Regions from separate parts of the Leclercia sp. LSNIH3 genome, predicted to be linked through region 4. Evidence: predicted binding sites of a transcription regulator. Region 4 holds the regulator's gene; each other region holds the start of a gene.
What was found. The regulator CRP, encoded in region 4, controls carbon source genes, mostly activating them, when cyclic AMP is high. The targets are predictions, from matches to a motif close to ATGTGANNNNNNTCACAT.
Positions count from the first base shown of each region.

Region 1: the regulator CRP is predicted to act here: its motif matches at 4,524-4,541, upstream of cdd (cytidine deaminase).
Region 2: the regulator CRP is predicted to act here: its motif matches at 2,855-2,872, upstream of mlc (sugar metabolism global transcriptional regulator Mlc).
Region 3: the regulator CRP is predicted to act here: its motif matches at 5,713-5,730, upstream of C3F35_RS00710 (PhzF family phenazine biosynthesis protein).

Region 1 covers NZ_CP026387.1:4,009,354-4,017,339, forward strand. The annotation lists gene mglB (galactose/glucose ABC transporter substrate-binding protein MglB) at 1-24, shown strand, start outside; gene mglA (galactose/methyl galactoside ABC transporter ATP-binding protein MglA) at 96-1,616, shown strand; gene mglC (galactose/methyl galactoside ABC transporter permease MglC) at 1,632-2,642, shown strand; gene sanA (outer membrane permeability protein SanA) at 2,728-3,453, opposite strand; gene cdd (cytidine deaminase) at 3,582-4,466, opposite strand; gene C3F35_RS19425 (CidB/LrgB family autolysis modulator) at 4,595-5,290, opposite strand; gene C3F35_RS19430 (CidA/LrgA family protein) at 5,287-5,685, opposite strand; gene C3F35_RS19435 (ParD-like family protein) at 5,872-6,090, shown strand; gene map (type I methionyl aminopeptidase) at 6,071-6,850, shown strand; gene dusC (tRNA dihydrouridine(16) synthase DusC) at 6,941-7,873, shown strand.
Region 2 covers NZ_CP026387.1:255,185-263,170, forward strand. The annotation lists gene clcB (voltage-gated ClC-type chloride channel ClcB) at 1-792, shown strand, start outside; gene bioD (dethiobiotin synthase) at 727-1,422, opposite strand; gene mlc (sugar metabolism global transcriptional regulator Mlc) at 1,547-2,767, opposite strand; gene C3F35_RS01270 (LysR family transcriptional regulator) at 2,895-3,794, opposite strand; gene C3F35_RS01275 (MFS transporter) at 3,917-5,170, shown strand; gene C3F35_RS01280 (carboxypeptidase M32) at 5,244-6,728, shown strand; gene asr (acid resistance repetitive basic protein Asr) at 6,878-7,270, shown strand; gene C3F35_RS01290 (trypsin-like serine peptidase) at 7,549-7,986, shown strand, end outside.
Region 3 covers NZ_CP026387.1:147,989-155,974, forward strand. The annotation lists gene C3F35_RS00680 (sodium:solute symporter family protein) at 1-1,059, shown strand, start outside; gene C3F35_RS00685 (sialidase family protein) at 1,061-2,230, shown strand; gene C3F35_RS00690 (YhcH/YjgK/YiaL family protein) at 2,227-2,697, shown strand; gene C3F35_RS00695 (SDR family NAD(P)-dependent oxidoreductase) at 2,699-3,376, shown strand; gene C3F35_RS00700 (DUF924 family protein) at 3,493-4,029, shown strand; gene C3F35_RS00705 (PhzF family phenazine biosynthesis protein) at 4,026-4,823, opposite strand; gene C3F35_RS00710 (PhzF family phenazine biosynthesis protein) at 4,841-5,629, opposite strand; gene C3F35_RS00715 (sugar transporter) at 5,807-7,003, shown strand; gene C3F35_RS00720 (MarC family NAAT transporter) at 7,043-7,708, opposite strand; gene marR (multiple antibiotic resistance transcriptional regulator MarR) at 7,966-7,986, shown strand, end outside.
Region 4 covers NZ_CP026387.1:2,843,011-2,850,996, reverse strand. The annotation lists gene C3F35_RS13740 (hydrolase) at 1-91, shown strand, start outside; gene C3F35_RS13735 (YheU family protein) at 88-306, shown strand; gene C3F35_RS13730 (phosphoribulokinase) at 337-1,206, shown strand; gene C3F35_RS13725 (OsmC family protein) at 1,297-1,701, opposite strand; gene crp (cAMP-activated global transcriptional regulator CRP) at 2,011-2,643, shown strand; gene C3F35_RS13715 (YccS/YhfK family putative transporter) at 2,701-4,788, shown strand; gene argD (bifunctional acetylornithine/succinyldiaminopimelate transaminase) at 4,873-6,093, opposite strand; gene pabA (aminodeoxychorismate synthase component 2) at 6,181-6,744, opposite strand; gene C3F35_RS13700 (putative adenosine monophosphate-protein transferase Fic) at 6,775-7,377, opposite strand; gene C3F35_RS13695 (YhfG family protein) at 7,367-7,534, opposite strand; gene ppiA (peptidylprolyl isomerase A) at 7,642-7,986, opposite strand, start outside.

The DNA of each region.
Region 1 (7,986 bases), 1.2 Mb from region 4:
CTGGCCCAATTCACCGGTAAATAAGTTATAGCATTCTACTGGGCGCAGTTTCTGCGCCCTTTTATCACGCGACGCGAGGCCGAGAAGGTATAATTATGGTCAGCACAACGACTCAGTCGTCCGGTGAATACTTGTTGGAAATGAGCGGTATCAACAAGTCTTTTCCCGGGGTTAAAGCACTGGATAATGTTAATTTAAAAGTACGGCCTCACTCTATTCACGCCTTAATGGGTGAAAACGGTGCGGGTAAATCAACATTATTGAAATGCTTATTTGGGATCTATCAAAAAGATTCTGGCAGCATTCTTTTTCAGGGGAAAGAGATCGATTTCCATTCCGCCAAAGAAGCACTGGAAAATGGTATTTCGATGGTTCACCAGGAACTTAACCTGGTACTTCAGCGTTCTGTCATGGACAATATGTGGCTGGGTCGTTATCCGACCAAAGGCGTATTTGTCGATCAGGACAAAATGTATCGTGACACCAAAGCGATTTTTGATGAACTGGATATTGATATCGATCCGCGTGCGCGCGTCGGTACGTTATCCGTTTCTCAGATGCAGATGATTGAAATTGCCAAGGCTTTCTCCTATAACGCCAAAATCGTTATTATGGATGAGCCTACTTCGTCGTTAACGGAGAAAGAGGTGAACCACCTGTTCACCATTATCCGTAAGCTGAAGGAGCGCGGTTGCGGCATCGTCTATATCTCCCACAAAATGGAAGAGATCTTCCAGTTGTGCGATGAAATTACAGTGCTGCGCGATGGCCAGTGGATCGCCACCCAGCCGCTGGAAGGGCTGGACATGGACAAGATCATCGCCATGATGGTGGGTCGTTCCCTGAACCAGCGCTTCCCGACCAAAGAGAACAAGCCGGGCGAAGTGATTCTGGAAGTGCGTAACCTGACGTCGCTGCGTCAGCCTTCTATTCGCGATATCTCCTTCGATCTGCATAAAGGAGAGATCCTCGGGATTGCCGGGCTGGTGGGCGCCAAGCGTACCGATATCGTGGAAACCCTGTTCGGTATTCGCGAGAAATCCGGCGGGACCATTACCCTGCACGGCAAAAAAATCAATAACCACAATGCCAACGAAGCCATTAACCACGGCTTTGCGCTGGTGACGGAAGAGCGTCGCTCAACCGGTATTTACGCCTATCTGGATATTAACTTTAACTCGTTAATTTCTAATATTCATAACTACAAAAACAAAATCGGTCTGTTGGATAATTCCCGCATGAAGAGTGATACCCAGTGGGTAATTGACTCGATGCGTGTAAAAACCCCAGGACACCGCACGCAAATTGGCTCGCTCTCCGGTGGTAACCAGCAGAAGGTTATTATTGGACGCTGGTTGTTAACTCAGCCTGAAATTCTGATGCTGGATGAACCCACCCGTGGTATCGACGTGGGGGCAAAATTTGAAATTTATCAGTTAATAGCTGAGTTAGCCAAGAAAGATAAAGGGATTATTATTATTTCGTCCGAAATGCCGGAATTGTTAGGGATCACAGATCGTATTCTGGTTATGAGCAATGGTCTCGTTGCCGGAATTGTAGAAACCAAAACGACAACGCAAAACGAAATTTTGCGTCTTGCGTCTTTGCACCTTTAAGATTAGGGGCTTCTCATGAGTGCGTTAAATAAGAAAAGTTTTCTTACTTATCTGAAAGAAGGCGGTATTTACGTTGTTCTTTTAGTCTTGCTGGCCATTATTATTTTCCAGGATCCGACATTCTTAAGTCTCCTGAACTTAAGTAACATTCTGACTCAGTCTTCCGTACGTATTATTATCGCGCTGGGCGTGGCGGGTCTGATCGTCACCCAGGGTACTGACCTGTCAGCCGGTCGTCAGGTCGGCCTGGCGGCGGTTGTCGCGGCCACGCTCCTGCAGTCGATGGAAAACGCCAACAAGGTGTTCCCGGAAATGGCGACCATGCCGATTTTCCTGGTGATCCTGATTGTCTGCGCTATCGGTGCGATCATTGGTCTGATTAACGGCATCATCATTGCTTACCTGAACGTAACGCCGTTCATCACTACCCTGGGTACGATGATTATCGTTTACGGTATCAACTCTCTGTACTACGACTTCGTAGGCGCATCGCCAATCTCCGGTTTCGACAGCGGCTTCTCCACCTTTGCGCAGGGCTTTATCGCGCTGGGCACATTCCGCCTGTCTTACATCACCTTCTACGCCCTGATTGCGGTGGCCTTTGTCTGGGTGCTGTGGAACAAAACCCGCTTCGGTAAGAACATCTTCGCAATCGGTGGTAACCCGGAAGCGGCGAAAGTCTCTGGCGTTAACGTGGCGCTGAACCTGCTGGTCATCTATGCCCTGTCCGGTGTGTTCTATGCGTTCGGTGGTTTGCTGGAAGCAGGCCGTATCGGCTCTGCCACCAACAACCTCGGCTTTATGTATGAGCTGGATGCGATTGCTGCCTGCGTCGTGGGTGGTGTGTCGTTCAGTGGTGGTGTGGGTACGGTGCTGGGCGTGGTAACCGGTGTAATCATCTTCACCGTTATCAACTACGGTCTGACCTATATCGGCGTGAACCCTTACTGGCAGTACATTATTAAGGGTGCCATCATCATCTTCGCCGTTGCGCTGGACTCTCTGAAGTACGCGCGTAAGAAGTAAGATATCAATGCATAAAAAAACCCGCTTAATGCGGGTTTTTTTATGCCCGGGTCATTTCCCCTGGCGGCGCTGCGTTGGCGTGGCTCTAGGGCAGTGCGGGCTTCTTCTTCTGCATGTCCAGCAGTTGCTCTGGCGTAACCGCCGGATAACCCTGGGCATCTTCCGGCACTTCCGGCATCGCCGGGATTGGCACCAGCGGGCCTAAGAAACGCGGTTCACGTTTAAAGACATAGAGATCGGCCAGTGCACCCAGACGGGCACCAAATTCACGCACCCGCACGGTGAGCATGTCTTTGGGGGAGGGGACGGCATAGCACTGCGCCTGAATGCCCATATGCAGAGCAATAAAGAGCGCGCGCTCGCAGTGGAAGCGCTGGGTGATGATGATAAAGTCGTTGGTATCAAACACCTTGCGGGTGCGAACAATGGAATCCAGGGTTCTGAAGCCGGCGTAGTCGAGCACGATATCCGCCGGATCAACGCCTGCGGCAATCAGATCCTTACGCATGGTGACCGGCTCATTATAGCTCTGCTGCGCGTTGTCACCGCTCAGCAGCAGGTAGTTGACCTTGCCGCTGTTGTAGGCATTGAGCGCCCCCTGAATACGGTAACGGTAATACTGGTTAATCACCCCGGTGCGGTAGTACTTGGCGGTACCGAGTACCACGCCGACCTGGCGGTAGGGCAGATCCTGAAGGTCATCAAAGATATAAGGCGCCGTTTTCCAGCTCATCCAGCGGTCGAGGCCCAGCGCAGTCAGCAGCACAATGGCGATCAGGGCAACCAGGCTGTAAAACACGCGCTTTAACATACAGATGACTCTTACCAAAGGTGAAATTTCACTCAGGCTACTTTACCCGTCTGGTAAGCGCAAGAAACGGCGGTTTAATTGAAGGGATTTTCATCAATTGTGCGGGCATTGCTGCCCGCATCAACGACTTAAGCCAGAAGCACGCGGTCGATGCTGGTGCAACCCAGCGCGCGCAACGTGGCCGCGGTGGCGTCCCACTGGATCAGCGGAGCATCGGGTTTTTCTGCCAGAATGGCGCGCTGAATGTCCGGGTAGTCGTAGCCGTTGAGGCTGAGCAGGTTCAGCGCGCCCTGCAGCGGCGGCAACGTTGGGTTAAAGGCGGCGTTCTCGGCATAGCTGCCGGTGAAGATGCGCCCATCCCCACACTCCAGCGCCACGCCGCTCGGGGCCTGGCTATAAGGGGCGTGTGACTTGTTGGCGGCGAGGATAGCGGCCTGGGCCAGCGCATCGCCGCTCAGGGTGTAGCCATGATCCTGTTCATCCATCAGCAGGGATTTAATGTCCAGATCCTTCGGGCCGAAAGCGTCCGGCAGGTAGTCGGCCAGAGTATGCGGGGCGCGGCCCGGCAGGTTGATGCGCAGTTGCAAACCGCTGTTAAGCTCGTTCATAAACTGACGGCAGTGGCCACACGGCGTGTAGTTCACGGTAATGGCTTGCAGGGATTTTTCACCGCGCAGCCAGGCATGGCTGATTGCGCTCTGTTCCGCATGCACGGTCTGCTGCATGGTCGCCCCGATAAACTCCATATTGCCACCGAAGTACCAGGTGCCGCTCACGCCGCGCGCAATGGCACCGACGTTGAAATGGGACAGGTCGGCGCGGGCGCAGGCTGCCGCCAGTGGCAGAAGCGCAAAGGCCAGCGCGTCATCATCCAGATCCGTGGCACGTTTCAGGGCGGTGACCTGTTCAGCCGTCAGCAGGGCGGGGAAATGTGCATCCGCCAGAACCGGGGCCAGGGCTGACTGCAAATTCTCTGCAAGCTGAGTGAAAGCTGAGTGAAAACGTGGATGCATGGCGTTGCCTCATAAAGGTTAATGGATCGGTAGTGTACGGAGCCACAAGGGCTTTATATGTGACCCAGATCTCATTATGTGTGCAACTTATGAAACTCAAATGAAAAATGCGCGACGCGTCGCAAATTTTAGCCCATGACCGCCAAAATAATCGGGAAGAGGAACGGCGCAATCAGCGAGGTCATGATCCCGCAGATCACCAGCGCCAGGGAGCTGAAGGCCCCTTCCTGATAATCCAGCTCCGCGCAACGGGCGGTACCGAGGGCGTGCGAGGCGGTGCCCATCGCCAGACCACGGGCCGATTTAGTACGAATGCGCATGGCATTCAGCAGCGTATGGCCCAAAACCGCCCCGAGAATACCGACATAGATGACGCACACAGCGCTGATCGCCGGGATGCCGCCGAGACTGCCGCCTACCGCCATCGCAATCGGGGTAGTTACCGATTTCGGTAAAATAGAGGCCGCAATTTCCGGGGTTGCCCCCATCAGCAGCGCCACCGAGGTGCCGGTAATCATCGCTACCAGGCTGCCAACCAGACAGATAGTGATGATCGACTTCCAGCGGGCGCGGATCTGGTGCAGCTGTTCGTACAGCGGAAACGCTAGCGCCACCACCGCAGGTTGCAGCAGATCGTTAAGCACCTTGCTGCCCTGGAAATAGTTCGCGTAGGGGATGCCGGTCAATAGCAGGAAAGGAATAATCACCACCATCGCCACCAGCAAGGGGTTAAGCAGCGGGAACTTCAGACGCACTGCCAGCTTGCGGGCGGCGAAGAAGACCGCCACGGTGAGCGGCAGGGACCACCAGATATTGGCCATCATTTTTTCTGTCCTTTTTGCCCAACCACGTTACGTTCCCCATGCGCCAGATGCGTACTCCAGCTGACCACTAAGAAGACCACCAGCGTACTGATAGTGCAGGAAACAAATATCGGGCCAAACTGCGCGCTCAGCAGGTCGTAGTACTGCATGACACCCACGCCAATGGGCACGAACAGCAGCGCCATATAGCGGATCAGCACCGAGCAGCCGGGCTTAACCCATTGTGGCGGGAGGATTTGCAGCGCGAGCAGCACAAACAGGATCAGCATGCCAATAATGCTGCCGGGAATAGTAATTGGCAGCAGAGAGGCGAGGAATATTCCCGCATACAGGCAGGCATAAATCAGGATGAACGCGCGCAGGTACTGCCAGACAACTATCAGTGATTTATTCATGGTGAAAGCCCTTGATGAAACGCATTCATCATACAATTAAAACCCTAAACGTGCTACGGATCACATCATGACTTTTGAGCATACCAGACATTACTTATTGGAACGTTGGGCATTTCCCCAAACCAGAAGTGACAATGCCGCGCCCCTGATATACGATTTATATATGAATCATAATGGAACATATATATGGGCATCGTAAAAATCTCCGATCTTCTGCATGACGACATTCGTGATGCCAGCAAAGCCATGTCGCGTTCGGTCAACGCGCAGGCGGAATACTGGATCCGCCTCGGCATGATGAGCGAACTCTATCCTGACCTTAACCATCAGCAAATAAAGATGATGATGCTGAAATCTGGCTCCGACCGTTTACTGGAGGTGATCAATGCCATCAATTCTCATTAAGAGTGCCGATGAGTTGGCCCGTCAGCGTCACGCGGGTGAACTGCTGGCGTCCGTGTTCACCATGCTGGATGAGTTTATCAAGCCTGGCGTATCAACCATGGAGATCAACAATCGTGCGGAGGCATTTATTGTGGATCAGCTTCAGTCCCGCCCCGCCAGTAAAGGGCAGTATGGCTACCCGTACGTGCTGAACACCTCGGTGAACGACGTAGTCTGCCACGGGATCCCGAAAGAGTCGGAGCACCTAAAGTCAGGCTCTATTGTCAACGTCGATATCACCCTCGAAAACGCGGGCATGATCGCCGACTCCAGTAAAATGTATCTCATTGGTGAGGTTTCCCCGCTGGCGCGCAGGTTAGTGAAAACGACCCAGGAGGGGATGTGGAAGGGGATTAAGGCGGTGAAACCGGGCGCGACCCTGGGCGATATTGGCCACGCGATCCAGTCATACGTTGAAAGCCATGGCTACAGCGTGGTGCGGGAGTATTGCGGGCACGGCATTGGCAAAGAGATGCACGAAGAGCCGCAGATCCTGCACTACGGCAAACCCGGTGAAGGCCCTGTCTTACAGGAGGGGATGGTCTTTACCATCGAACCGATGATCAATCAGGGCGACAGCCGGATCAAAACGAAGAAAGACGGCTGGACAGTGGTGACCCGTGACAAAAAGCTCTCTGCACAGTGGGAACACACCATCGCCGTGACCGCAGACGGTTTTGAGGTGCTGACGCTGCGCCCTGACGAAACCATCCCCGATTAAGGCCCAAACCCTACACGCATCGCTTTCCTGACGCTTCCCACCTTTCGCGGGAGCGGCTACTATAGCGCGTCTTTTTTTACGGGTACTGATATGCGTGTATTGCTGGCACCGATGGAAGGTGTGCTCGATTCGCTGGTGCGTGAGCTGCTGACCGACGTTAACGATTATGATCACTGCATCACCGAGTTTCTGCGGGTGGTGGATATGTTGTTGCCGGTAAAATCGTTTTACAGACTCTGCCCGGAGCTGCATCACCAGAGCCGCACCCCCTCCGGCACCCGGGTGCGGATCCAGCTGCTGGGACAATATCCCGAATGGCTGGCGGAAAATGCCGCCCGCGCCGTCGAGCTGGGTTCCTGGGGCGTGGACCTGAACTGCGGCTGTCCATCGAAAATGGTCAACGGCAGCGGCGGCGGCGCCACGCTGCTTAAAGATCCTGAGCTGATCTACCGCGGCGCGAAAGCGATGCGCGAGGCGGTGCCATCTCACCTGCCGGTTACGGTGAAAGTCCGTCTGGGCTGGGACAGCGGCGACAGGCAGTTTGAAATTGCCGATGCGGTGCAGCAGGCGGGGGCCAGCGAGCTGGTGGTTCATGGCCGCACCAAAGAAGATGGTTACAAAGCCGAGCGCATTAACTGGCAGGCTATCGGCGAGATCCGCAAACGGCTGACCATACCGGTGGTTGCTAACGGCGAAATCTGGGATCGCGAAAGCGCACTGGCCTGTATGGCGGCGACCGGCTGCGATTCAATCATGATTGGGCGCGGGGCGCTCAACGTGCCTAACCTCAGCCGGGTGATTAAATACAACGAGCCGCGTATGCCCTGGCCAGAGGTGGTGACGCTGCTGAAGAAATACACCCGCCTCGAAAAGCAGGGCGACACCGGGCTGTACCACGTCGCGCGTATCAAGCAGTGGCTGAGTTATCTGCGTAAAGAGTACGACGAGGCCCTGGAACTGTTTCAGGAGATCCGCGCCCTGCAATCCTCCGCGGAGATCGCCCGGGTTATCCAGTCCAAATAAGCCGGGTTCGATCTGCGTCACATTTTTTAGCGGGGCGCATTGAGGCGAAGCGCGAAACTGGTAAAGTGCGTTAACTGGATTGTTACTGCTGCGGCAGGCAAAACCTGATTTTC
Region 2 (7,986 bases), 2.2 Mb from region 4:
CATGCGCCCTTAGCCGGCAGCCTGTTTATAGCCGAGATCTTGTTCGGCACCCTGATGCTGGCGTCGCTTGGGCCGGTGGTGATTGCCGCGGTGGTTGCGCTCCTCACTACCCGCCTGCTCAGCCCCGGTGCCAGCACGCTGTATGAGGTGCATCTCAGCGAAACGCTGACCGGGGTGGATTATTCCCTGATGGTCGGCATGGGTCTGCTGGCGGGGGTCTGCGGCCCGGCGCTGATGTGGCTGATGACCTTCACTCACGCCCTGTTCCTGCGCCTCCGGCTTTCCCCGCCGTGGCAGCTGGCATTGGGCGGGCTGATCGTCGGGCTGTTGTCACTGCTAACGCCTAAAGTGTGGGGCAATGGCTACAGCGTGGTGCAGGCGTTTCTGCTCGCGCCGCCGCTGCTGTCGGTAATTGCGGGGGTATTTATCTGTAAGCTGCTGGCGGTACTGGCCAGCAGTGGTTCGGGAGCGCCAGGCGGGGTATTTACGCCAACGCTGTTTGTCGGCATGGCGACCGGGATGCTGTTTGCTCAGATCTTTATGCTGTGGTTGCCCGGTTCTGAAACCGCGATTTTGCTGGGGCTGGCGGGGATGGCAACGCTGCTTGCCGCCACGACGCACGCGCCGATCATGTCGGCGCTGATGGTCTGTGAAATGACCGGGCAGTATCTGCTGCTGCCCGGCTTGCTGATTGCCTGCGTGGTGGCGTCGGTGCTGTCGCGAACGTTACGCCACGACTCGATCTACGGACAACACACTGCCGAGAGTCGAGAGGTCGATGTAGTGCGCTAGATCGCGCTGCTCTGCGCGCGGCAGATAGGGCAACTCGCCGACCAGCGGACCCGGCAGCTTTTTACTCAGCACCTCAATAATTTCAGCATAGTGGGCCAGGCCCGGATTGATACGGTTTGCCACCCAGCCCACCAGCGGCAGGCCGTCATTGGCGATGGCCTGTGCCGTCAGCAGGGCGTGGTTGATACAGCCTTCCTGAATGCCCACCACCATCAGTACCGGCAGTTGCTCCTGCACTACCCACTCTGATAACGGACGCAAATCATTCATCAGGCTTCGCCAGCCGCCAGTCCCTTCAACCACCACGTGGTCGACCTGATCGCTCAGGCTGGCCAGCCCGTTCGACAACAGGGTGTAATTCACCAGCCCGCTGTGGGCCACGCTGCTCTCATCTTCACTGAGGGCAATGGGGTTTACCGCATGGTAAGGCAGTTCGAGAGAGGAGACGCTTTGTAAAACCAGCGCATCTTTATTGCGCAATCCCTCTGGCGTCTCTTTACTCCCTTTTGCTACCGGTTTGTACCCTGCGACGCGCTTTCCGCTTGCCATCAAGGCTTGCAGCAAGGCGCGGGACACCACCGTCTTGCCGACAGAAGTATCAGTACCCGTTACAAAGAAACGCTTAAGCATCACTAACTCCACCGTTATGCTTTGGAAATATAAATCAAGGAAATAATTCAGTGGAGGAAGTCTAAGGCATGCGCTATCCGCTCAGTTTGAGATAGCGCAATTTTTAGTAAGACTTTAAGGATTGTTAACCCTGTAGCAGGCGGATCAGCAGGGAGCCGTTATACATCGCATCTTTCACCAGCGCCGCACCGGCCATCGTCCCCTGATTGGTAAACTGGGTGCTCTCCACCACGATATGTTTACTGTAGGCTGGCAGGGACTGCTGGCGAATTGAGTCGGCGATCGCCGGAAAGAGGACCCCTGCCGCCTGGCTCAGTGGCGAACCGATCAGGATTTTTTGCGGATTGAAGAGGTTAACCATGATGGCAATGATGCGCCCGACGTTCGTGCCAACGCCGGTAATGATGTCTTTCGCCAGCAGATCGCCCTGCTGGGCGGCGGCGCAAAGCGACTCCACCGTCAGGGGTTGACCGTGCAGAGTTGAACTCATCGACTGGCCGAGCCGCAGCTGGGCCAGCTCCAGCACGCTGTCCACGCTGGCAATGGTCTCCAGACAGCCGTGGTTACCGCAGTAACAGCGTTTGCCGTAGGGATCGACCTGGGTGTGGCCAATCTCCACCAGGCTGCTGCTCCCGGCATGCAACAGACGACCATCGGTTATCACTCCGGCGCCGACGTTGTGGTCGATGACCACCTGAATCACATCCCGCGCCCCGCGTGACGCGCCGAACAGCGCCTCGGCCATCGTCCAGGCGCTAATGTCATGCTGAATATAGACCGGCACGCCGGTATGGTTCTTCAGCACCTCGCCCAGCGGCATCTCTTTCACGTCATCGTAGAACGGCATCCGGTGCACGATACCATTTTCGGTATCAATGATACCCGGCATGGTGATCGCGATGGCGGTGAGACGCTCCAGCTTCTGCTGGTGATGAATAAAGAACCGATCGATAAGCGCAGTGATCCGCACCTCAAGCGGCTGCTCGGCTTTCAGCTCCAGCGGCAGTTGCTCTTCCACCACCAGCTTGCTGCTGAGATCGCGCAATGCAAGGTAGATTTCACCCCGGCTGATGCGCAACGAGAGGTAGTGCCAGGCTTCGGTTTCCACCACCAGCCCCACCGCCGGACGGCCGCGGCTGCCCGGCTCCTGAATTTCCGTCTCCTGCACCAGATGCGCTTCGAGCATTTCTCGTACGATCTTGGTGATACTGGCAGGTGCCAGTTGCGCAAGGCGGGAAAGATCGATGCGCGAGACCGGCCCAAGCTGATCAATCAGGCGATATACCGCACCCGCATTGGTCTGCTTAATCTGATCGATATGCCCAGGCTGACTATCAGCAACCACCACGTACTCCCTTATTTTCGAGCTTCGAAATAAACTGTGGGCTATGGTGAAGCACTTCTACAGTAATCGTCAAATTTTTACTTAGCCTTGTGATTTACAGCACATTTTTACCCGCTTTTTTTGCGGCTCAGCCGCCTGATGAGGCGTCGATCAGCAGTTTTTTGAAACGTTGTGCCGCGGCGCTAAGCTCATGATGCTTCGACCACACCAGCCACATCTCTGACACCGCGTCCGGTTCGGCTATCGCCACCCAACGCATCTCGTTCAGCTGGAGTCGCTTAAACGAGGCCGGCAGAATCGACACGCCCAGCCCCGCCGCCACCAGCCCGATAATAGTCATCGCCTCGCCCACCTCCTGAGTGATGACCGGCGTGACCCCGTAGCGACGCAGCAATCCCAGAATGTCGTCATACAGACCGGTACCTACCCGCGGATCAAAAAAGACAAAAGGCTCCTGGGCCAGCTCCGTGAGAGAAACCACAGCCTTTGCCGCCAGGGGGTGATCCCGATGAATCATCGCCAGCAGCGGCTCCCGCAGCACCTGCTGCCACGCCAGGGTATCCGGCAGTTGAGTATTACGCATCAGACCAAGATCGAGAGAGCCTTCGCTCAGCGGAACGATCTGCTCCCGGGTGTTGATCTCCCGGGTCTGGATATGGACATCCGGTGAGAGGCGGCGAAACGTCGAGAGCGTATGCGAGATGGCGCGGATAAAAGGCGCAGAGGAGGTGAAGCCAAGACGTAGCTCTCCGGTTTCGCCATGATGCAGCCGTTCCGCCCGGGCTGCCGCCTCGTCCACCAGGCCCAGGATCTGACGGCTATCGGCCAGAAACTGACGCCCTGCCGCCGTCAGCCCCACGCTGCGGTTGGTCCGCGCCAGCAGACGCGCCCCCACCTGCTGCTCCAGCGCCTGAATTTGCTGACTCAGCGGCGGTTGGGAGATATTCAGCCGCGCCGCCGCGCGACCAAAATGCAGCTCCTCAGCAACGGCCACAAAGTAGCGCAGATGACGCAGTTCAATATTCATATTTTTAACGTATCATTTGAGATTATTAATATATTAGACAGAATATTTACATTTTCCTACCCTGATCCTTGTGGTCATACCCGTCACCAGAAATCACGGGGATGTTGAAGCAAGGAACTTACGTGAGTCGTACAACAACGGCTGATATCGCCCCGACAGATGATATCGATCTCTTACCCACCCAACCGCGGCCGGTCCAGTTCATCAAACGCGGTACCCCGCAGTTTATGCGCGTCACCCTGGCGCTCTTCTCCGCCGGACTGGCGACTTTCGCCCTGCTCTACTGCGTGCAGCCGATCCTGCCGGTGTTGTCCCAGGAGTTTGGGGTGACGCCTGCCAGCAGCAGTATTTCGCTCTCGATTTCCACCGGGATGCTGGCGATTGGTCTACTTTTTACCGGCCCGCTGTCAGACGCCATCGGGCGTAAACCGGTGATGGTCACCGCCCTGCTGCTGGCCTCGGTCTGTACGTTGCTGTCCACGATGATGACCAGCTGGCACGGAATTTTGATCATGCGCGCGCTGATCGGCCTTTCTCTCAGCGGCGTGGCGGCGGTGGGTATGACCTACCTCAGCGAGGAGATCCACCCCAGCTTTGTCGCCTTCTCCATGGGGCTTTATATCAGCGGTAACTCCATTGGCGGGATGAGCGGACGACTCCTGAGCGGGGTCTTCACCGACTTTTTCAACTGGCGGATTGCGCTGGCCGCGATCGGCTGTTTTGCGCTGGCCTCAGCACTGATGTTCTGGAAAATTCTGCCGGAATCGCGCCACTTTCGCCCTACCGCTTTACGGCCAAAAACGCTGCTGATTAACTTCCGCCTGCACTGGCGCGATCGGGGCCTGCCCCTGCTGTTCCTGACCGGTTTTCTGTTGATGGGGTCGTTTGTTACCCTGTTTAACTACATCGGCTACCGGCTAATGCTTTCGCCCTGGCATTTAAGCCAGGCGCTGGTTGGCCTGCTGTCAGTGGCTTATCTCACCGGTACATGGAGTTCGCCAAAAGCCGGGGCGATGACCACCCGCTTTGGCCGTGGCCCGGTGATGCTGGCCTCGACAGGTATCATGCTGGCAGGCGTGCTGATGACCCTGTTCGCTAACCTGGGGGTGATTTTCGCCGGGATGCTGCTCTTCTCCGCGGGCTTTTTTGCCGCCCATTCGGTCGCCAGCAGCTGGATCGGCCCCCGCGCCCGCCGCGCCAAAGGCCAGGCATCATCGTTATATCTGTTCAGCTACTACCTGGGTTCCAGCATCGCCGGGACGCTGGGTGGCGTCTTCTGGCATCAGTACGGCTGGAACGGCGTGGGAGGATTTATCGCGTTGATGCTGTGCGGGGCGCTGCTGGTGGGTGTTAACCTGCATAAACGGTTACATTAATGTTGCGTGGCCTCGTGTTTCGCTTCACTGGATGGTACTTTTAACCATCAGTTGATGCAGACACGAGGTCTTAATGGAAAAGAATAATTATCAGCAACTCACCCGTACCTTCCAGCGTCTCTCCCGCTTCTCTCACCTCTCCGCCATTGCCAGTTGGGACATGTTTACCATGATGCCCGCAGGCGGCAGTGCCGCGCGAGGCGAAGCGCTGGCAGAGTTGAGCGTCCTGCAACACCAAATCCTGACCGATACAAAGGTGGCCGACTGGCTGCGTAATGCCGAAAGCGAAGATCTGAATGACGTCGAACAGGCCAACCTGCGGGAGATGACCCGCCACTACCAGCAGGCCGCGCTGCTGCCGGAGTCGCTGGTGGAGGCCAAATCCCTCGCGGGGAGTAAATGCGAGCATGCCTGGCGCACCCAACGTCCAGCGAATGACTGGCAGGGCTTTGCTGCCAACCTGAAAGAGGTGGTGAAGCTGAGCCGGGAAGAGGCCCGCCTGCGTGCCGACGCCAAAGGCTGCACCCCTTACGATGCGCTGCTGGATATTTTCGAGCCGGACATGACCAGCGCCCGGCTGGACGATCTGTTTGGCGATCTCAAATCCTGGCTGCCGGGCCTGCTGAATCAGGTTGTCGAGAAGCAGGCGCAGCAGTCATTTGTGCCGCCGCAGGGGCCATTCCCGACGGCAATCCAGCGCGAGCTGGGACTGGAGGCGATGAAGACCCTCGGGTTTGACTTTAACGCCGGTCGGCTGGACGTCAGCGCTCACCCGTTCTGTGGCGGCGTGCCGGAAGACGTACGCATTACGACCCGTTACGACGAAGACGAGCTGCTCAGCGCCCTGTTTGGGGTGATCCATGAAACCGGCCACGCCCGCTATGAGCAGAACCTGCCGCGCAACTGGCTCGGACAGCCCATCGCCCTGGCCCGCTCTACCGCTATCCATGAGTCACAAAGCCTGTTCTTTGAGATGCAACTTGGGCGTAGCACGGCGTTTCTCAACCATCTGCTCCCCGCGGTGCATGAGCGCTTCGGCAGCCAGGCGGCCTTCTCGCCGGAGAACTTTGTCGCCTGGAACCAGCGCGTCAAGCCCGGCTATATCCGTGTGGATGCGGACGAAGTCAGCTATCCGGCGCACGTGGTGCTGCGCTACGAGATTGAGCGGGCGCTGATCAACGGTGACATTGAAGTCGACGACATTCCCGCGCTGTGGGACGAAAAGATGCAGGCGTGGCTGGGCTTATCCACCAAAGATAACTACCGCAACGGCTGTATGCAGGACATCCACTGGACAGACGGCGGCTTCGGTTACTTCCCGTCCTACACCCTTGGGGCGATGTATGCCGCCCAGCTGTTCGCGGCTGCTAAAAAAGCCCTGCCTGGGCTGGATGCCGCCATCGCCGTCGGGGATTTCAGCGCCCTGTTCGACTGGCTGCGCCAGAACATCTGGCAACACGGCAGCCGTTTCACCACCGCCCAGTTGATTGAGCAGGCCACCGGAGAAGATCTCAACAGCCGTTACTTCCGCGATCATCTTACTTCGCGTTATCTGTAACCCTCCGCGCCGGGTATCGTACCCGGCGCTGTACAATCCGTTACACGTCGTCACCAATCACTCACGGAAGCCCCGTAATTTCAGGGATATAGTTCTTTCAACGGCCCCGCAGTGGGGTTAAATGAAAAAACCAATTCGAGGGTAGGATGATGAATAAAGTATTAGCTCTGGTTGTTGCCGCTGCAATGGGTCTCTCTTCTGCTGCATTCGCTGCTGACACCGTCGCCAACACCGCTGCACCGGCAGCCACCGCGACTACCACTACCGCAGCACCGGCTGCGAAGACTGTGCACCACAAAAAACACAAAAAAGCGGCCGTGCAGAAAGCGCAGGCTGCGAAAAAGCACCATAAAAAAGCAGTGAAAAAAGAAGAAGCAGCGCCGGTTGCCCAGAAAGCGCAGGCAGCCAAAAAGGTTCATAAAAAAGAAGTGAAAAAAGCGGAAGCGGCACCGGTTGCCCAGAAAGCTCAGGCAGCCAAAAAACACCACAAAAAAGCCGTTAAACACCAGGCTGCGACCCCTGCAGCGCAACCCGCTGCGTAAGCCTGCTTACCTTAACGTGCCCTGACGGGCACGTTGGTCCCGGCGCTGAACCGGCATGGTTCCAGCGCCGTTTTTCTGTGCGGAGGGCGTTATGTTTCAGCGCTATCGGTTTGAGTTGATTCTTACCACGCTTATTTTATGCGCTCTTATTGCGAGTATGTTTTATATTTCCTGAGTGTAGCACGCTGATTTTACTCCCACTTTCGCGCGGTCCCGTCTATAGTTAATAAGCAGGGTTCATATTTAATAATCATAATTATCCCCCTTCAGAGTGTGATATGCGTAAATCTGTTGTGGTTGTACTGGGAACGTTTTTTCTCTTTTCTGGGCTGAGTCATGCGGACGAAGGCAGCAACGACGCTGCGAACCTCAAAAAAGAGGTACAAACGCTGTTTTTTGGTCATGACGACCGTACGCGTGTCACCGATCCTACCCACTCTCCGTGGGATGCCATTGGCCAGCTGGAAACCGCCAGCGGGAATCTGTGTACCGCGACCCTCATTACCCCCCAGCTGGCGCTGACCGCCGGCCACTGCCTGTTGGTGCCCCCGAAGGGTAAACCCGATACCGCCGTTGCCCTGCGCTTTGTCTCGTTAAAAGGCAGCTGGCGCTATGAGATCCACGGCATTGAAGGACGCGTCCCCGCATCTCTGGGACGTCGGCTGAAAGCCGATGGCGACGGCTGGATCGTACCGCCATCTGCTGCCTCGTGGGAT
Region 3 (7,986 bases), 2.1 Mb from region 4:
AGCACCAAAAACATTATCTCGATCATCATGATTTACGCCCTGCTGCTGGTGAACGTCGGTAACTATGTGTCAGGCGCGGCGGCCATCTCCACCGTGTTGAAGGTCAATCTGCCAGTGGCCGCCTTTATTACCGCGATTGTCAGTACTTTCTACTTCGCCTTTGGCGGTATGAAAGGCGTGGCCTGGGTGACCCTGCTGCACAGCGCCCTGAAGTACTTCGGGATCCTGATTATCATGGGCTTCGCGCTCTCCAAAACGGGCGGCTTTACGCCGATGATTGAGCAGATGCCTGCCTACTACTGGACCTGGGATGGCAACATCGGTGCCAGCACTATCTTTGCCTGGCTGATTGGCACCATTGGCTCCATCTTCTGTACCCAGTTCGTGATTCAGGCGATTTCGTCCACCAAAGATGTGAAGTCCGCCAAACGCTCCACCTGGGTAGCCTTCTTCTTCTGCCTGCCAATTGCGCTGGCCATTGCGGTGATTGGCGTGGCGGCGAAGTATCTGCACCCGGAGATCGACAGCCTGTACGCTATGCCGATCTTCCTGCAGGACATGAACCCCTGGCTGGCCGGTTTAGTGACAACGTCACTTGTAGCATCGATTTTTGTGAGCGTGAGTACCGTGGCGCTGGCTATCGCCTCGCTTGTAGTGAAAGATTTCTACGTGCCTTACCGCAACCCCACCCCGGAGCAGGAGTTTAAAGCCACCCGCTGGATGTCGCTGCTGATTGGCTTCCTGCCGCTGATTTTCGTCCTGCTGGTGCCGGAAGTGCTGAAGCTCTCCTTCTTCACCCGCGCCATTCGTCTGTCGATTACCGTGGTGGCAGTGATTGCCTTCTATGCGCCGTTCTTTAAGAGCACCCGCGGGGCGAACGCCGGTCTGATTGGGGCCTGCGTCGTGACGTCGCTCTGGTATCTGCTGGGCGACCCGTTTGGTATCAACAATATGTATATTGCGCTGATCACCCCGGCGGTGATTATGGTCCTCGACCGTCTGATCCCGAATAAAGCGGATCGCAAAGTGCCTGCCCCTGTTCAACATAATGGAGTCTGATATGTCTGTAACCGTAACCCGTGACGGGATTGTTCGCCCGCAGCCGCAGGATGCCCGCGTGGAAACGGCAATGTTGCCCTCTTCCTGCCCGCAGAATCACGCTGCGAACCTGCTGCCGCTGCCGGATGGCACCCTGATGTGCGTCTGGTTTGGCGGCACCCAGGAAGGGATCGCTGATATTTCGGTGTGGGGGTCACGTCTGGCCCCTGGCAGTCACCAGTGGAGCGACGCGGTGAAGCTGTCGGACGACGCCAGCCGCTCGGAGCAGAACCCGGTGCTGTTCCTCGCCCCGGACAACGTGCTGTGGCTGCTGTGGACGGCCCAGCTTTCCGGCAACCAGGATACCGCCATCGTGCGCTGCCGTCAGTCGCAGGATCTGGGTAAAAGCTGGGGCGAAATTACCACCCTGCTGGATAAACCCGGCACCTTTATTCGCCAGCCCATCGTGGTGCTGGAGAACGGCAACTGGCTGCTGCCGGTCTTCTACTGCCGCACCCAACCAGGCGAAAAATGGGTGGGCAACGACGACATCAGCGCAGTGAAAATCTCGCAGGATCAGGGTAAAAGCTGGCGCGACGTCGAGGTACCGGAGAGCCTGGGCTGTGTGCACATGAATATCACCGCGCTGAAGAACGGCCATCTGGTGGCGCTCTTCCGCAGCCGCTGGGCTGATAATATCTATATCAGCCAGTCGCTGGACCACGGCGAAAGCTGGTCAGTGCCGGAACCAACGGATTTGCCGAACAATAACTCGTCGATTCAGGTCACGACCCTTGCCAGCGGCGAGCTGGCGCTGGTGTTCAACCACATGAGTGCGGCGGGTGCCCTGGAGCGCCGCGCCTCGCTGTATGACGAAATTGACGATGGCGACGGGCGTAAAGAGCCGGAGGTGACCCACGGTCGCGCTGCGTTCTGGGGGGCACCGCGCGCGCCAATGACGGTGGCGATCTCTGCCGACGGCGGCAAAAGCTGGGCCTGGCAGCGTAACCTCGATGAGGGTGACGGCTATTGCATGACCAACAACTCGCTGGAGAAACTCAACCGTGAGTTTTCCTATCCGAGCATCAAACAGGGTGCCGACGGGGCGCTGCATATTGCCTATACCTACTTCCGCCAGGCAATCAAATATGTGCGCGTGTCGCCGGAATGGGTGAAGGAGTCGCAACAGTGATTATCGGCCATCTTAACGCCCTACCGCTGGCCGGACTCCCCCCGGCACTGCGGGAGATCCTGGATCGCCCGGACTGCTCTCTGGCGGCGCTGGCCGCCCGGGATGACGGACGCTGGCAGCCGCAAGGCTGCCCGTGGTTCTGCCATATTGGCCCGGCACAGACTCAGCCCCAGGCCGAGCGTCATACGGAATATCACGCCTTGTATGCTGATATTCAGGTGGTACTGACCGGCGAGGAGACAATCCGGGCGGGAATGCAGTCTGTCGCCCGGACGGATGATGAAGAGCGCAAGCCGGATCTGTGGATCGCGCCAGGGGTTGTGCATCCGGTCAGCATGACCTTGCGCAGCGGCGATTTCGCGGTGTTTCTGCCCGGCGAGCCGCATCAGGCGCTCTGTGCGGTGCAGGCACCCATGACCGTGCGCAAGGCGGTGTTTAAGGTGCCGCGCGCCCTGCTGGAGGTGTGATATGCGTCATGCGATAGTCACCGGTGCCAGTTCAGGCATTGGCGAAGCCATCGTCACCCGTCTGCTGGCTGAGGGCTGGCAGGTGACGGGCTTAAGCCGACGCGGAATGGACTGCGGGCATCCAAGCTTCACCAGCCTGCGGGTCGATTTAAGTGACAGCGTCACGTTTAGCGCAGCACTTAATACCCTGCCGGTGCCGCAGGCCATCGTCCATGCCGCCGGAATGATGGCCGCCGCCCCGCTCGGCGAGCTGGATCCGGCGGTCAGTGGCCGTCTTTGGGGGCTGCATATTCATGCGGCCGAGATCCTGTTTAACCACTTTGCCCCGCACATGGTTGCAGGTGGCCGGTTGGTTGCTATCGGCAGCCGTACTTCACGGGGTGCCGCCGGTCGTTCGCAGTATGTCGCCACTAAAGCCGCGCTGGTGGGCATGGTGCGAAGCTGGGCCGCCGAACTGGCGCCGCGTGGGATCACCGCCAATGTGGTGGCCCCTGGGGCGACGCAGACCCCGATGCTGAATGCGCCGGGGCGGGAAACCTCACCACCAAAAGTACCGCCGATGGGGAGGCTCATCGCTCCGGAAGAGGTGGCGGCGATGGTGAGCTATCTGCTCAGCGCCGAGGCCGCGCCCATCACCGGGCAGGAGCTGGTGCTGTGCGGAGGGGCGTCGCTGGGGTAACGAGTGCGGCCTGTTGCCGGGGGGTGGTCACGCCTTACCCGGCCGACTATTCGGGTTGCCGTTTTGCCTTTACCTTGCCAGGGTTTAACCACCCTAACCCAACGCCGGAACCCGCCATGGAATACATGCCTCTTCTTGAATTCTGGTTTCACGACCAGCATCGCCCCCTCTGGTTTTCCCGCAATGATGATTTCGATGCCCAGTGCAAACATCGCTTCTATCCCTTGTGGCAGGCCGCCTGCCGGGGAGAGCTGTTTCACTGGCGGGACAGGCCGCAAGGACGGCTGGCGGAGATCGTGTTGCTCGATCAACTCTCGCGCAACCTGAACCGCAACGACGCACGCGCCTGGCAGCAGGATGGCATGGCGCTGATCCTCTCCCAGGAGTTAGTGTATCAACCGATGTGGAATGACCTTAACAGCAACGAAAAAGGGGTCTCGCTGCTGCCGATGATGCATGCGGAGTCGCGGGTGATTCATCAGGAGGCAGAGCGCCTGTTCACCGCCCTGAACGAGCCGGGTTTTCTGAATGCGGAAATTAAACACCGGGCGATAATCGAACGCTTTGGCCGCTACCCGCACCGTAACAGCCTGCTGGGGAGAAACTCCACCCCCGACGAGGTGGAGTGGCTGAAGCACAACAAAGGCTTTTAATGGCTGCGCAAGTAGACAGTCCCCTTCAGATAGAGCGCCGCCTGGCCGCCAATCAATACCCGGTCGCCTTTCAGCTCACAGCGCAGCTCGCCGCCGCGGGGAGAGACCTGCCGCGCCTGCAACGCCGTTTTGCCCAGCTTTTCGCTCCAGTAGGGGATCAACATACTGTGCGCCGAACCGGTAACCGGATCTTCCGCAACCCCTTCACCCGGGCAGAAAAAGCGGCTGACAAAATCATGCTCATCCCCTGGCGCGGTCACGCAGACCATTTTCCCCAGCGGCATCATCGCGTCGATGTCGGGGGTTAATACCTCGACCTGCTGCTGGTTTTCCAGCACCACCATATAGTCGCGCCCTGCCCGCACCTCCTGCGCACCGTTAATCCCGAGGGTGCTGAACAGCAATGCTGGAGGGTTTTCCACCGCCTCGCAGCCCCATGCCGGGAAGTTAAGCGTCAGCCAGTCGCCGCTGCGGGTCACCTTCAGATCGCCCACGAACCGGGTTGAGAAGACAATCTCGGTGTGTGGATAGTCCAGATACTCAAAAATCACATGTGCGCTGGCAAGCGTGGCGTGCCCGCACAGGTTGATTTCGTACTGGGTGGTAAACCAGCGCAGTTCGAACCCGGTGTCGGTGCGCACGAAAAACGCCGTTTCGGACTGATTATGCTGCTGCGCCATCTTTAACAGTACGTCATCCGGCAACCATTCTTCGAGAGGACAGACGGCAGCAGGATTCCCACCAAACGCGCGGTCGCTAAAGGCATCGACCAGATAAAATGCAATTTCTTTCATTGGGTTAACCCTTATTGTTAGCGTAAAAACAGATGACCTTTCATATACAGCGATGCCCTGCCGCTCATGCGTACCCGGTCACGTTTCAGTTCACAACGTAGCTCCCCGCCACGCGCCGAGACCTGCCGGGCGAAGAGCGAGGTTTTAGCCAGCTTTTCGCTCCAGTAAGGAATAAGCATCGTGTGCGCCGAGCCGGTGACCGGATCCTCCCATAACGCTACGCCGGGGGAGAAAAAGCGGCTGACGAAATCGTACTCCCCCTCGCCGCGGGCGGTAATCGACACTTTGTGCTCGCCGGGCGTCATGGCGTTGATATCCGGTTTTACCGCCTCAACCTGCTGGCGATTTTCCAGCACCAGCAGCCAGGCACGCCCCTTGCGAGCCTCGACATAGGTCTGGATCCCCAGCGCCCTCAGCATCTCTGGCGGGGGCGTATGCGGCTCGGTGGGACATGCCGGAAAATCGAGGGTTAACCAGTCGCCGTCACGGGTAACGGTAAGCCTGCCGGAGGCCGTCTCAAAATGAATATGGAGATCGGGGTATCCCATCTCGTTAAACAGGACCCAGGCGGTCGCAAGCGTTGCGTGGCCACAGAGGTTGACCTCACCCCGGGTTGTAAACCAGCGCAGTTCAATGCCCGCTTTATCGCGCACGAAAAAGGCCGTTTCCGACTGGTTGTGTTGCTGAGTCATCCTGAGCAGCGTTTCGTCCGGTAGCCACGCAGGCAAAGGGCAAACCGCGGCCGGGTTACCGCTAAACGCGGCGTCGCTGAAGGCATCAACCAGATAAAACGCAATCTCCTGCATCCTTTTGTCCACTGTTAACATAATGTTGCGTTCTATATTCATGGAAAAACAGGCATTTCACCAGTATTAATCCATCGGCCATATTGAGATCTGCGTCACAAAACGTTTGTAATTCCGCCAGCGATGGATTTATGATCGTCCGCTCTTTATTTACCTCAATCCCTCCCGGACATCTCAATGACAACCAACACAGTTTCCCGCAGGGTCGCGTGGCTACGGGTGGTTACGCTCGCGATTGCCGCGTTTATCTTCAATACCACTGAATTTGTCCCCGTTGGCCTGCTCTCAGATATCGCCAGCAGCTTCGGCATGGAAACCGCGCAGGTGGGGATCATGCTCACCATCTATGCCTGGGTGGTGGCGTCGCTCTCCTTGCCGTTTATGTTGCTCACCAGCCAGGTGGAGCGACGCAAACTGTTGATCGGGCTGTTCGTGCTCTTTATCGCCAGCCATGTCCTGTCGTTTTTGGCATGGAACTTTACGGTGCTGGTGATTAGCCGGATCGGCATTGCCTTTGCGCACGCCATTTTCTGGTCAATTACGGCCTCGCTGGCGATCCGCCTGGCCCCTGCCGGCAAGCGCGCCCAGGCGTTGAGTCTGCTGGCCACCGGTACAGCGCTGGCGATGGTGCTCGGGCTGCCGCTGGGCCGTATCGTCGGGCAGCTTTTCGGCTGGCGTACCACCTTTTTCATTATTGGCCTTGGGGCGCTGTTCACCCTGCTGTGCCTGATCAAGCTGTTACCGAAACTGCCGAGTGAACACTCTGGTTCGCTGAAAAGCCTGCCGCTGCTGATGCGCCGTCCGGCGCTGATGAGCCTTTACCTGCTGACGGTTGTGGTGGTCACTGCCCACTACACCGCTTACAGCTACATCGAGCCGTTTGTGCAGACCGTAGCCGGATTCAGCGCGAGCTTTGCCACGGTATTGCTGTTGCTGCTGGGCGGCGCGGGCATTATCGGCAGCCTGCTGTTTGGCAAACTCGGCAACCGTCACGCCTCGCTGCTGGTGAGCAGTGCCATTGGCCTGCTGCTGGGATGCCTGCTCCTGCTGTTGCCCGCCGCCGGTAGCGAAACCCATCTCGCGCTACTGAGTATCGTCTGGGGTGTGGCGATCATGATTATCGGCCTTGGGATGCAGGTGAAAGTGCTGGCGCTGGCACCGGATGCCACGGACGTGGCGATGGCCCTCTTCTCCGGGATTTTCAATCTGGGGATTGGCGCAGGTGCGCTGGTGGGCAATCAGGTGATCCTGCATCTGTCGATGGCGTCGATCGGCTATCTGGGAGCCATCCCGGCGCTGGCGGCGTTGATCTGGTCAGTATTGATCTTCAGGAAGTGGCCCGTCGCCCTGGAAGAGCAGCCGCAGCACGGCTAACGCGGTGACCGGGTGGCAGAGCGCCACCCGGCCCGGGAATCAGTGGTAGTTTTGAATAATTTCCAGCACGCCGTTGATAATAAACTGCACGCCCATGCAGACCAGCAGGAAGCCCATCAGACGGGAGATCGCTTCGATACCGTCCGTGCCCACCCAGCGCATAATCGCGCCCGAGCTACGCAGACAGCCCCACAGGATCACGCCGATGAGGGCGAAAATCAGCGGCGGCGCAATCATCACCACCCAGTCCGGGAAGTCAGTGCCACTGCGCACCGTCGAGGCGGAGCTGATGATCATCGCAATCGTACCCGGCCCAGCGGTACTGGGCATCGCCAGCGGCACGAAGGCGATGTTCGGGGCCGGTTTGTTGTGTTTATCGTCCAGTGCATCCTGCATATCAGCAGCATCTGGCGATTTCGGTGCCGGGAACAGCATTCTGAAACCGATAAACGCCACGATCAGTCCCCCGGCGATACGCAGACCAGGAATGGAAATCCCGAAGGTGTTCATCACCAGCTGTCCGGCGTAATAGGCCACCATCATGATCGCGAAGACATAAACGGAGGCCATAAGCGACTGTTGATTACGCTGTTCGCGATTCATGTCGCCCGCAAGGCCCAGGAAAAGCGCAACGGTGGTTAACGGGTTTGCCAGCGGCAGCAACACCACCAGCCCAAGCCCAATTGCTCGAAGTAAATCAACCATGTTATGGATTCGTCCTTAGCAAAATGTGACCCGGCAAGTATAGGGTTAAAACCACCCTAACCTCCATGCTCACCGCGTAAGTAATATTTACGCACCGAAATCAATTCATGCCCGTTATACGACGCAACAGAACCTGGGTGAAACTTTGATATGAATCGTTTTAGCAAATCGTGTCATAAGCAAATGCATTCAGTTGACTTATAGTTGCCTGAGCAATAATATCTGCCGTGATTAAACTACTTGCCAGGGCAACCATTGTGAAAAGCACCAGTGACCTC
Region 4 (7,986 bases):
CTTTGTCGGCGGCACGCTACGTCGTCCGAAGATGTGGCTGGAAACGCGTATCCCGGACTGGCTGACCACATACCTGGAACCGATAAGATGATTATTCCCTGGCAAGATCTGGCTCCCGAAACGCTGGATAATCTGATTGAAAGCTTTGTGTTACGCGAAGGCACCGATTATGGTGAACAGGAACGTTCGCTTGAGCAGAAGGTGGCCGATATCAGGCGCCAGCTGCAAAGCGGTGAGGTGCTGGTGGTATGGTCAGAGCTGCACGAAACCGTCAACATCATGCCTCGCAATCAATTTCGCGGTTAACCGCGACCTCTTTCCATTCAGGGAGTTGCTATGTCTGCCAGACATCCGGTTATTGCCGTTACAGGGTCGAGTGGTGCGGGTACCACCACCACCAGCCTCGCCTTTCGTAAGATCTTCTCCCAGCTGCATCTGCGTGCCGCAGAAGTGGAAGGCGACAGCTTTCACCGCTTCACCCGTCCTGAGATGGACATGGCCATCCGTAAGGCGCGCGATCTCGGCAAACACATCAGCTATTTTGGCCCTGAAGCGAACGACTTTGGCCTGCTGGAACAAACCTTCGCCGAATACGGGCGGAGCGGCACCGGCCAGTCGCGCAAATACCTGCACACCTATGACGAAGCGGTGCCCTGGAACCAGGTGCCAGGCACCTTTACCCCCTGGCAGCCGCTGCCGGAACCGACCGACGTCCTCTTTTACGAAGGCCTGCATGGCGGGGTAGTCACGCCGGATCACGACGTGGCGCGCCATGTTGATCTGCTGGTGGGGGTCGTGCCTATTGTCAACCTGGAGTGGATCCAGAAGCTGACGCGGGATACCAGCGAACGCGGCCATTCCCGCGAGGCGGTGATGGACTCCGTGGTGCGCTCCATGGAGGATTACATTAACTTCCTGACGCCACAGTTTTCCCGCACCCACATTAACTTCCAGCGCGTCCCGACCGTGGACACCTCGAACCCCTTTGCCGCTAAAGGCATCCCTTCGCTGGACGAGAGCTTCGTGGTGATCCATTTCCGCAATCTGGACAATATCGATTACCCCTGGCTACTGGCGATGCTACAGGGCTCGTTTATCTCGCACATCAATACGCTGGTGGTCCCGGGCGGGAAGATGGGGCTGGCGATGGAGTTAATCATGATGCCGCTGGTGCAGCGGTTGATGGAAGGGAAGAAGATCGACTGAGGCTGTGTCGCCCGGTGGCGCTACGCTAACGGGCCTACAGAAACCTACTGGCCGGGCAAACGACGTGCCGCCCGGCGTTTTATCCGGGGCTTACGCCTCGATCACTTCATACGAGTGGGTAATGTTGACCGCTTTCTCCAGCATCAGCGCTACGGAACAGTACTTCTCCGCAGAGAGATCCACCGCGCGGGATATCGCAGCGTCTTTCAGTTGTTTGCCGGTGACCACGAAATGAAGATTGATATGGGTGAACAGGCGCGGCGCCTCTTCACGACGCTCTGAGGTCAGCTTAACTTCACAGTCGGTCACATCGTGACGTCCTTTTTGCAGGATCGACACCACGTCGATCGCGCTGCATCCGCCTGCCGCCATCAGGACAACTTCCATCGGGCTTGGCGCTTTGTCGCCGGAGTTGCCATCCATTAAAATCTGGTGCCCGGAAGCCGACTCACCAAGGAACGTTAACCCTTCGACCCATTTCACACGTGCTTGCATTTTAATTAACTCCAGGATTGCATTTTTCCTGACAGATTACGCGTCAGTAACAATTCTGACAACGGAAGTCGACCTGCATCAAGCTGAAGCGAGACACCAGGAGACAGGCGGCGAAAGCTATGCTAAAACAGTCGAGATGCTACAGTAATACATTGACGTTGCACATGTATGCAGAGGACATCACACATTACAGGCTGCTAATTATTGTGCAGGCCAGACCCCAGGCAAGGGGAAGAATTCGATTGCAACCCCAGAGTACAGGTACATAGCCAGACTCTGGAGCCAGCTTATAACAGAGGATAACAGCGCATGGTGCTTGGCAAACCGCAAACAGACCCGACTCTCGAATGGTTCTTGTCTCATTGCCATATTCATAAGTACCCATCGAAGAGCACGCTGATTCACCAGGGTGAAAAAGCGGAAACGTTGTATTACATCGTCAAAGGCTCGGTGGCAGTGCTGATCAAAGATGAAGAAGGCAAAGAGATGATCCTCTCTTACCTGAATCAGGGAGATTTCATCGGCGAACTGGGCCTGTTTGAAGAAGGACAGGAGCGTAGCGCCTGGGTCCGTGCAAAAACCGCGTGTGAAGTGGCTGAGATCTCCTATAAAAAGTTCCGCCAGCTCATTCAGGTTAACCCGGATATCCTGATGCGCCTCTCTTCGCAGATGGCTCGCCGTCTGCAGGTCACGTCCGAGAAAGTGGGTAACCTCGCCTTCCTCGACGTAACAGGCCGCATTGCTCAGACCCTGCTGAACCTGGCGAAACAGCCAGACGCCATGACCCACCCGGACGGTATGCAAATTAAAATTACCCGTCAGGAGATTGGTCAGATCGTCGGATGTTCTCGTGAGACAGTAGGCCGTATTCTGAAAATGCTGGAAGATCAAAACCTGATTTCTGCCCACGGTAAAACCATCGTGGTTTACGGAACACGTTAATTCCGCTAAAACGGCGTGACATCGCATGATGACACGCCGTTTTTGTCTCTATCACCCATGTGGCGCAGGCTCATTTATCACCCGGAAGTTAACTACGCACTGCGGCAAACGCTGGTGTTGTGTCTTCCTGTGGCTGTAGGTTTGATCCTCGGCGATCTGCAACACGGCCTGCTCTTCTCCCTCGTTCCTGCCTGCTGCAACATTGCTGGCCTGGACACACCGCATAAACGCTTTTTTAAACGCCTGACTATTGGCGGCTGCCTGTTTGCCGGCTGTAGCCTGGCCGTACAGCTGTTGCTGGCGCGCGATATTCCGCTGCCCCTCATTCTGACCGTGCTGGCGATGACGTTAGGGGTCACGGCAGAGATCAGTGCCCTGCATGCCCGACTGCTGCCCGCCTCGCTGATTGCGGCCATCTTTACCCTGAGCCTGGCGGGGAACATGCCGGTCTGGGAGCCGCTACTGCTCTATACGCTGGGCACCCTCTGGTACGGGCTGTTTAACTGGTTCTGGTTCTGGATGTGGCGCGAACAACCGCTGCGGGAATCCTTGAGCGTGCTCTATCAGCAGCTGGCCGATTATTGCGAAGCAAAATACACCCTGCTGACGCAGCATACCGACCCTGAAAAATCGTTGCCGCCGCTGCTGGCTCGCCAGCAGAAGGTGGTCGATCTGATCAGCCTCTGTTATCAGCAGCTGCATATGCTGGCGGCCAACAGAAATCACGAATACAAACGCCTGCTGCGCACCTTCCAGGTGGGGCTGGATCTGCAGGAGCATATCTCGGTCAGCCTGCATCACCCGAAGGAGGTGCAGAAGCTGGTGGAGCGCAGCCACGCCGAAGCGGTGATACGCTGGAACGCGCAGACCGTTGCGGCACGCCTGCGGGTGTTGGCTGACGATATTCTCTATCATCGTTATCCCACCCGGTTTACCATGGACAAGCAGCTTGGCGCGCTGGAGAAAATCGCCCGTCAGCACCCGGATAACCCGGTGGGCCAGTTCTGCGCCTGGCACTTCAGCCGTATTGCCCGCGTTCTGCGCACGCAACGCCCGCTCTATCCGCGCGATCTGATGGCCGACAAACAGAAACGCCTGCCATTGTTCCCCGCCCTCAAAAGCTATCTGTCGCTGAAGTCTGCCGCCCTGCGTAATGCGGCGCGCATCAGCGTGATGCTGAGTATCGCCAGCCTGATGGGCATGGCGCTGCACCTGCCGAAACCTTACTGGATCCTAATGACCGTGCTGCTGGTGACGCAAAACGGCTACAGCGCGACGCGGGTACGTATTCTTCACCGGGCGGCCGGCACCATGGTGGGGCTGATCATCGCGGGCGTGACCCTGCACTTACACGTCCCGGAAGGTTATACCCTTGCCGGAATGCTGATAGTGACCCTGGTGAGCTACCTGATCATTCGCAAGAGCTACGGCTGGGCGACGGTGGGCTTTACGGTCACAGCGGTATATACCCTGCAACTGCTGACCCTGAACGGCGAGCAATTTATTATCGCCCGGCTGGCCGATACCCTGATTGGCTGCCTGATTGCTTTCGGTGGAATGGTCTGGCTGTGGCCACAGTGGCAGAGCGGGCTGCTGCGCCAGAATGCCCATGATGCACTGGAGGCCGATCAGGAAGCCATCCGCCTGATCCTCAGCGACGATCCGCAGCCGACGCCGCTGGCCTGGCAGCGCATGAAGATCAACCAGGCGCACAACGCGCTGTTCAACTCACTCAACCAGGCGATGCAGGAGCCGGGCTTCAACTCGGCATATCTGGCAGATATGAAGCTGTGGGTGACCCACAGTCAGTTTATCGTTGAGCATATCAACGCGATGACGACCCTGGCACGGGAGCATACGATGCTGACGCCGGACCTGGCGCAGCGTTATCTGCAATCGTGTGAAATTGCCCTTCAACGCTGCCAGCAGCGTCTGGAGTATGATTCACCGGGCGAAAGCGGCGATGAGAATATCCTGGAAGCCCCCGAAACCATGACCTACGGTCCTATGAGCACGCTGGAACAACATCTGCAGCGCACCCTCGGGCATCTGAACACCATGCACACCATTTCGTCAGTGGCATGGCGTCAGCGCCCGCATCATGGGATTTGGTTGATCCGGCGGTTGAAACGAACACCGCATTAAACGCAAAACGGTAACCCCCAGGTTACCGTTTTTTATATATGCGCCCTCTGCGTGCAGGAGAGGATGAGGATAAACGCAGCGCCCTTACGGCTGCACCACGCGCTTCACCGCCTGTGCAAAGCGGGTCATCCCTTCATCGATATCCTGACTTTCCACCAGCAGCGACGGCGCAAAGCGCATTACGTCCGGCCCGGCGTTGAGCACCATCGCCCCTTCACTGGCGGCGGCGTAGAGGAAATCGCGCGCCCGGCCTTTGTATTGCGGCTTCAGCTCGGCGCCAATCAACAGCCCCATGCCGCGAATATCGCTGAACACATCGTACCGGGCATCGATCTGCTGGAGGTGTTTCACAAACTGCTCGCGCTTCGTCATCACACCGCTCAACACTTCCGGCGTATTAATGATATCGAACGCCGCCCCTGCCACCGCACACGCCAGCGGGTTGCCGCCGTAAGTGGAGCCGTGAGAGCCGACGTGGAACGCCGAGGCAATATCCTGGGTGGTGAGCACCGCGCTGACCGGGAAACCACCGCCGAGCGCTTTGGCGCTGGTCAGGATGTCTGGCGTCACGCCGTAATGCATATAGGCAAACAGATTCCCGGTACGCCCCATGCCGCTCTGCACCTCATCAAACACCAGCAGCGCCTGGTGCTGGTCGCACAACTCGCGCAGCCCCTGCAGGAACTCCGGGGTCGCCGCCATCACGCCGCCTTCACCCTGAATCGGCTCGACCACCACGGCACAGGTGTGATCGTCCATCACTGCTTTCACCGCATGCAGATCGTTAAACGGCACGTGAATGATGTCGGCTGGTTTCGGGCCAAAGCCGTCGGAATATTTAGGCTGGCCGCCCACGGTCACCGTAAAGAGCGACCGGCCATGGAAAGCGTTATGGAAGGCGATGATTTTGGTTTTAAACGGGCTATGGCGGGTGGAGGCGTAGTAGCGCGCCAGCTTAAAGGCCGTTTCGTTGGCTTCGGTGCCGGAGTTCATAAACAGCACGCGCTCGGCAAAGGTGGCGTCGATAATTTTACGCCCCAGACGCAGCGCCGGTTCGTTGGTGAAGACGTTGCTGGTGTGCCACAGGGTTTCACCCTGAGTTTTGAGCGCCTCGACCAGCGCCGGGTGACAGTGGCCTAACGCCGTCACCGCAATTCCGCCCGCAAAATCAATGTACTCTTTACCCTGCTGATCCCAGACGCGGCTGCCTTTCCCCTTCACCGGGATAAACTCAGCCGGTGCATAAATTGGCAGGATAACTTCATCGAATGTTGCGCGCGTAATTGCAGATTGTTCAGTTGCCATGTAACCCCACCCTTTTTTAAGCAAGAAGCAGAAGTGAAAATATAATCACGAAATATGCTTAAAAAATCACTTTATGGCAACTAAAAATCAACGATGGAGGAAATTAGCCAGCAGTTGATGGCCCTGTTCGCTCAGAATGCTTTCCGGGTGGAACTGCACCCCTTCCAGATCCCATTCGCGATGGCGGATACCCATGATCTCCCGGGTCTCGCTCCAGGCGGTGACCTCAAAGCAGTCGGGCAAGGTTGGCGGGTCGATAACCAGAGAGTGATAGCGGGTCACGGTCAGAGGATTATTCAGGCCAGAGAACACCCCTGTACCGTTGTGGGTCACCGGGGCGGTTTTGCCGTGCATCACTTTCGCGGCGCGGACAATGGTTGCGCCCATGACCTGGGCAATGGCCTGATGCCCGAGGCAGACGCCGAGGATCGGTACTTTCCCGGCATAGTGCTTAATCACCGCCAGCGAGATCCCGGACTCATCCGGCGTGCAAGGGCCCGGAGAGATAACGATCTTTTGTGGATTCAGCGCCGCGACATCTTCCAGAGAAAGTACGTCGTTGCGCCGGACCACCACCTCTGCCCCCAGCTCGCAAAAATACTGGTACAGGTTCCAGGTGAAAGAATCGTAGTTATCAATCAGCAGAATCATGGCGGCTCCCGAAAAAATGGCCGCCCTATTCTACTCAGTTTCCCGGGCTTCGCTTACCACTTTGCTGAAGATTGTGTTCAGCGCGCTCAAATCCCCCATCGCACCGCTCTGGTTGGCCTGCGCCCACGCTTCCGGGTCGATACCGCGCCAGTCGAGCTGATAGCCCGCGTGGATCGCCAGCTGCTCAAAGAAGATGCGCTGAACAATACCATTGCCGATGCGGAACGGGTGCAGGACGTTGATTTCACAGTAGTAGTGGCTGAGGCGGTTAATAAAATCTGCTTTCTCCAGCCCGACGAGATACCCCTCCTCCTCCAGATCCTGCATCAGGGCATTGCCCTCTTTTTCGATATAGGCGAAGTGGCAGAATCGGGTATCCCCCTGATAAATATCCATTTCGCGGATATCACCCGCCCAGTCAAAAATATCCTGATAGAGATGCTGGTGAATGGCGCACAGGTGCGGCAGCCCGCGTAACAGCGGCCCCAGGCTCAGGGTCGCGGCGCGCAGTGCGGTAAATTCATATGCCGCCTGAGCGAGCCGCTCGGCCTGGCGAATGCCCAGCCGGTTACGCATCACATTCAGTTCGGGGTAGAGATAGGGATCGCGATCGTTACCGTATTTATCGCTCATGCTGCCCCCCTAACTCCTCAAGACGGCGTTGCGCCTCATCTGCGCTGAGGGTGACCAACGGACTATCGACCCCTTCAAGGCGGCGACTGGCCTGGAAATTGATATTTCGCTGTTGTTCCCAGAGACGGGATTTTTGTTTGTCAGTGAGCTTTTTCACCTGTTACCTCCCTGATTGCGCTCGTGTGCCACAAGTATAAGCAGCAAACTACGGTTTCGCAGGAAGGTAAAGGCAACGCGGGCATTGCTTGCCCGCGTCATCAGGGATTACGGCAGGACTTTCGCAGAGAGGATAACTACCGGTTTTGTCGGCACATTCTGGTACGGACCCACATCGTGAGTCTGCACCTGAGAAATTTTATCGGCCACATCCATGCCTTTCACAACTTTACCAAATACCGCATAGCCAAAATCACGCTGGCCGTGGTCGAGGAAAGCGTTATCGGCCACGTTGAGGAAGAACTGGCTGGTCGCGCTGTCTTTATCGGCAGTACGCGCCATGGAGATGGTGCCGCGGCTGTTGCGCAGGCCGTTATCCGCTTCGTTCTTGATAGGCGGGTTCGGCTGTTTCTGCTGCATCTGCTCATTGAAGCCACCGCCCTGCAGCATAAA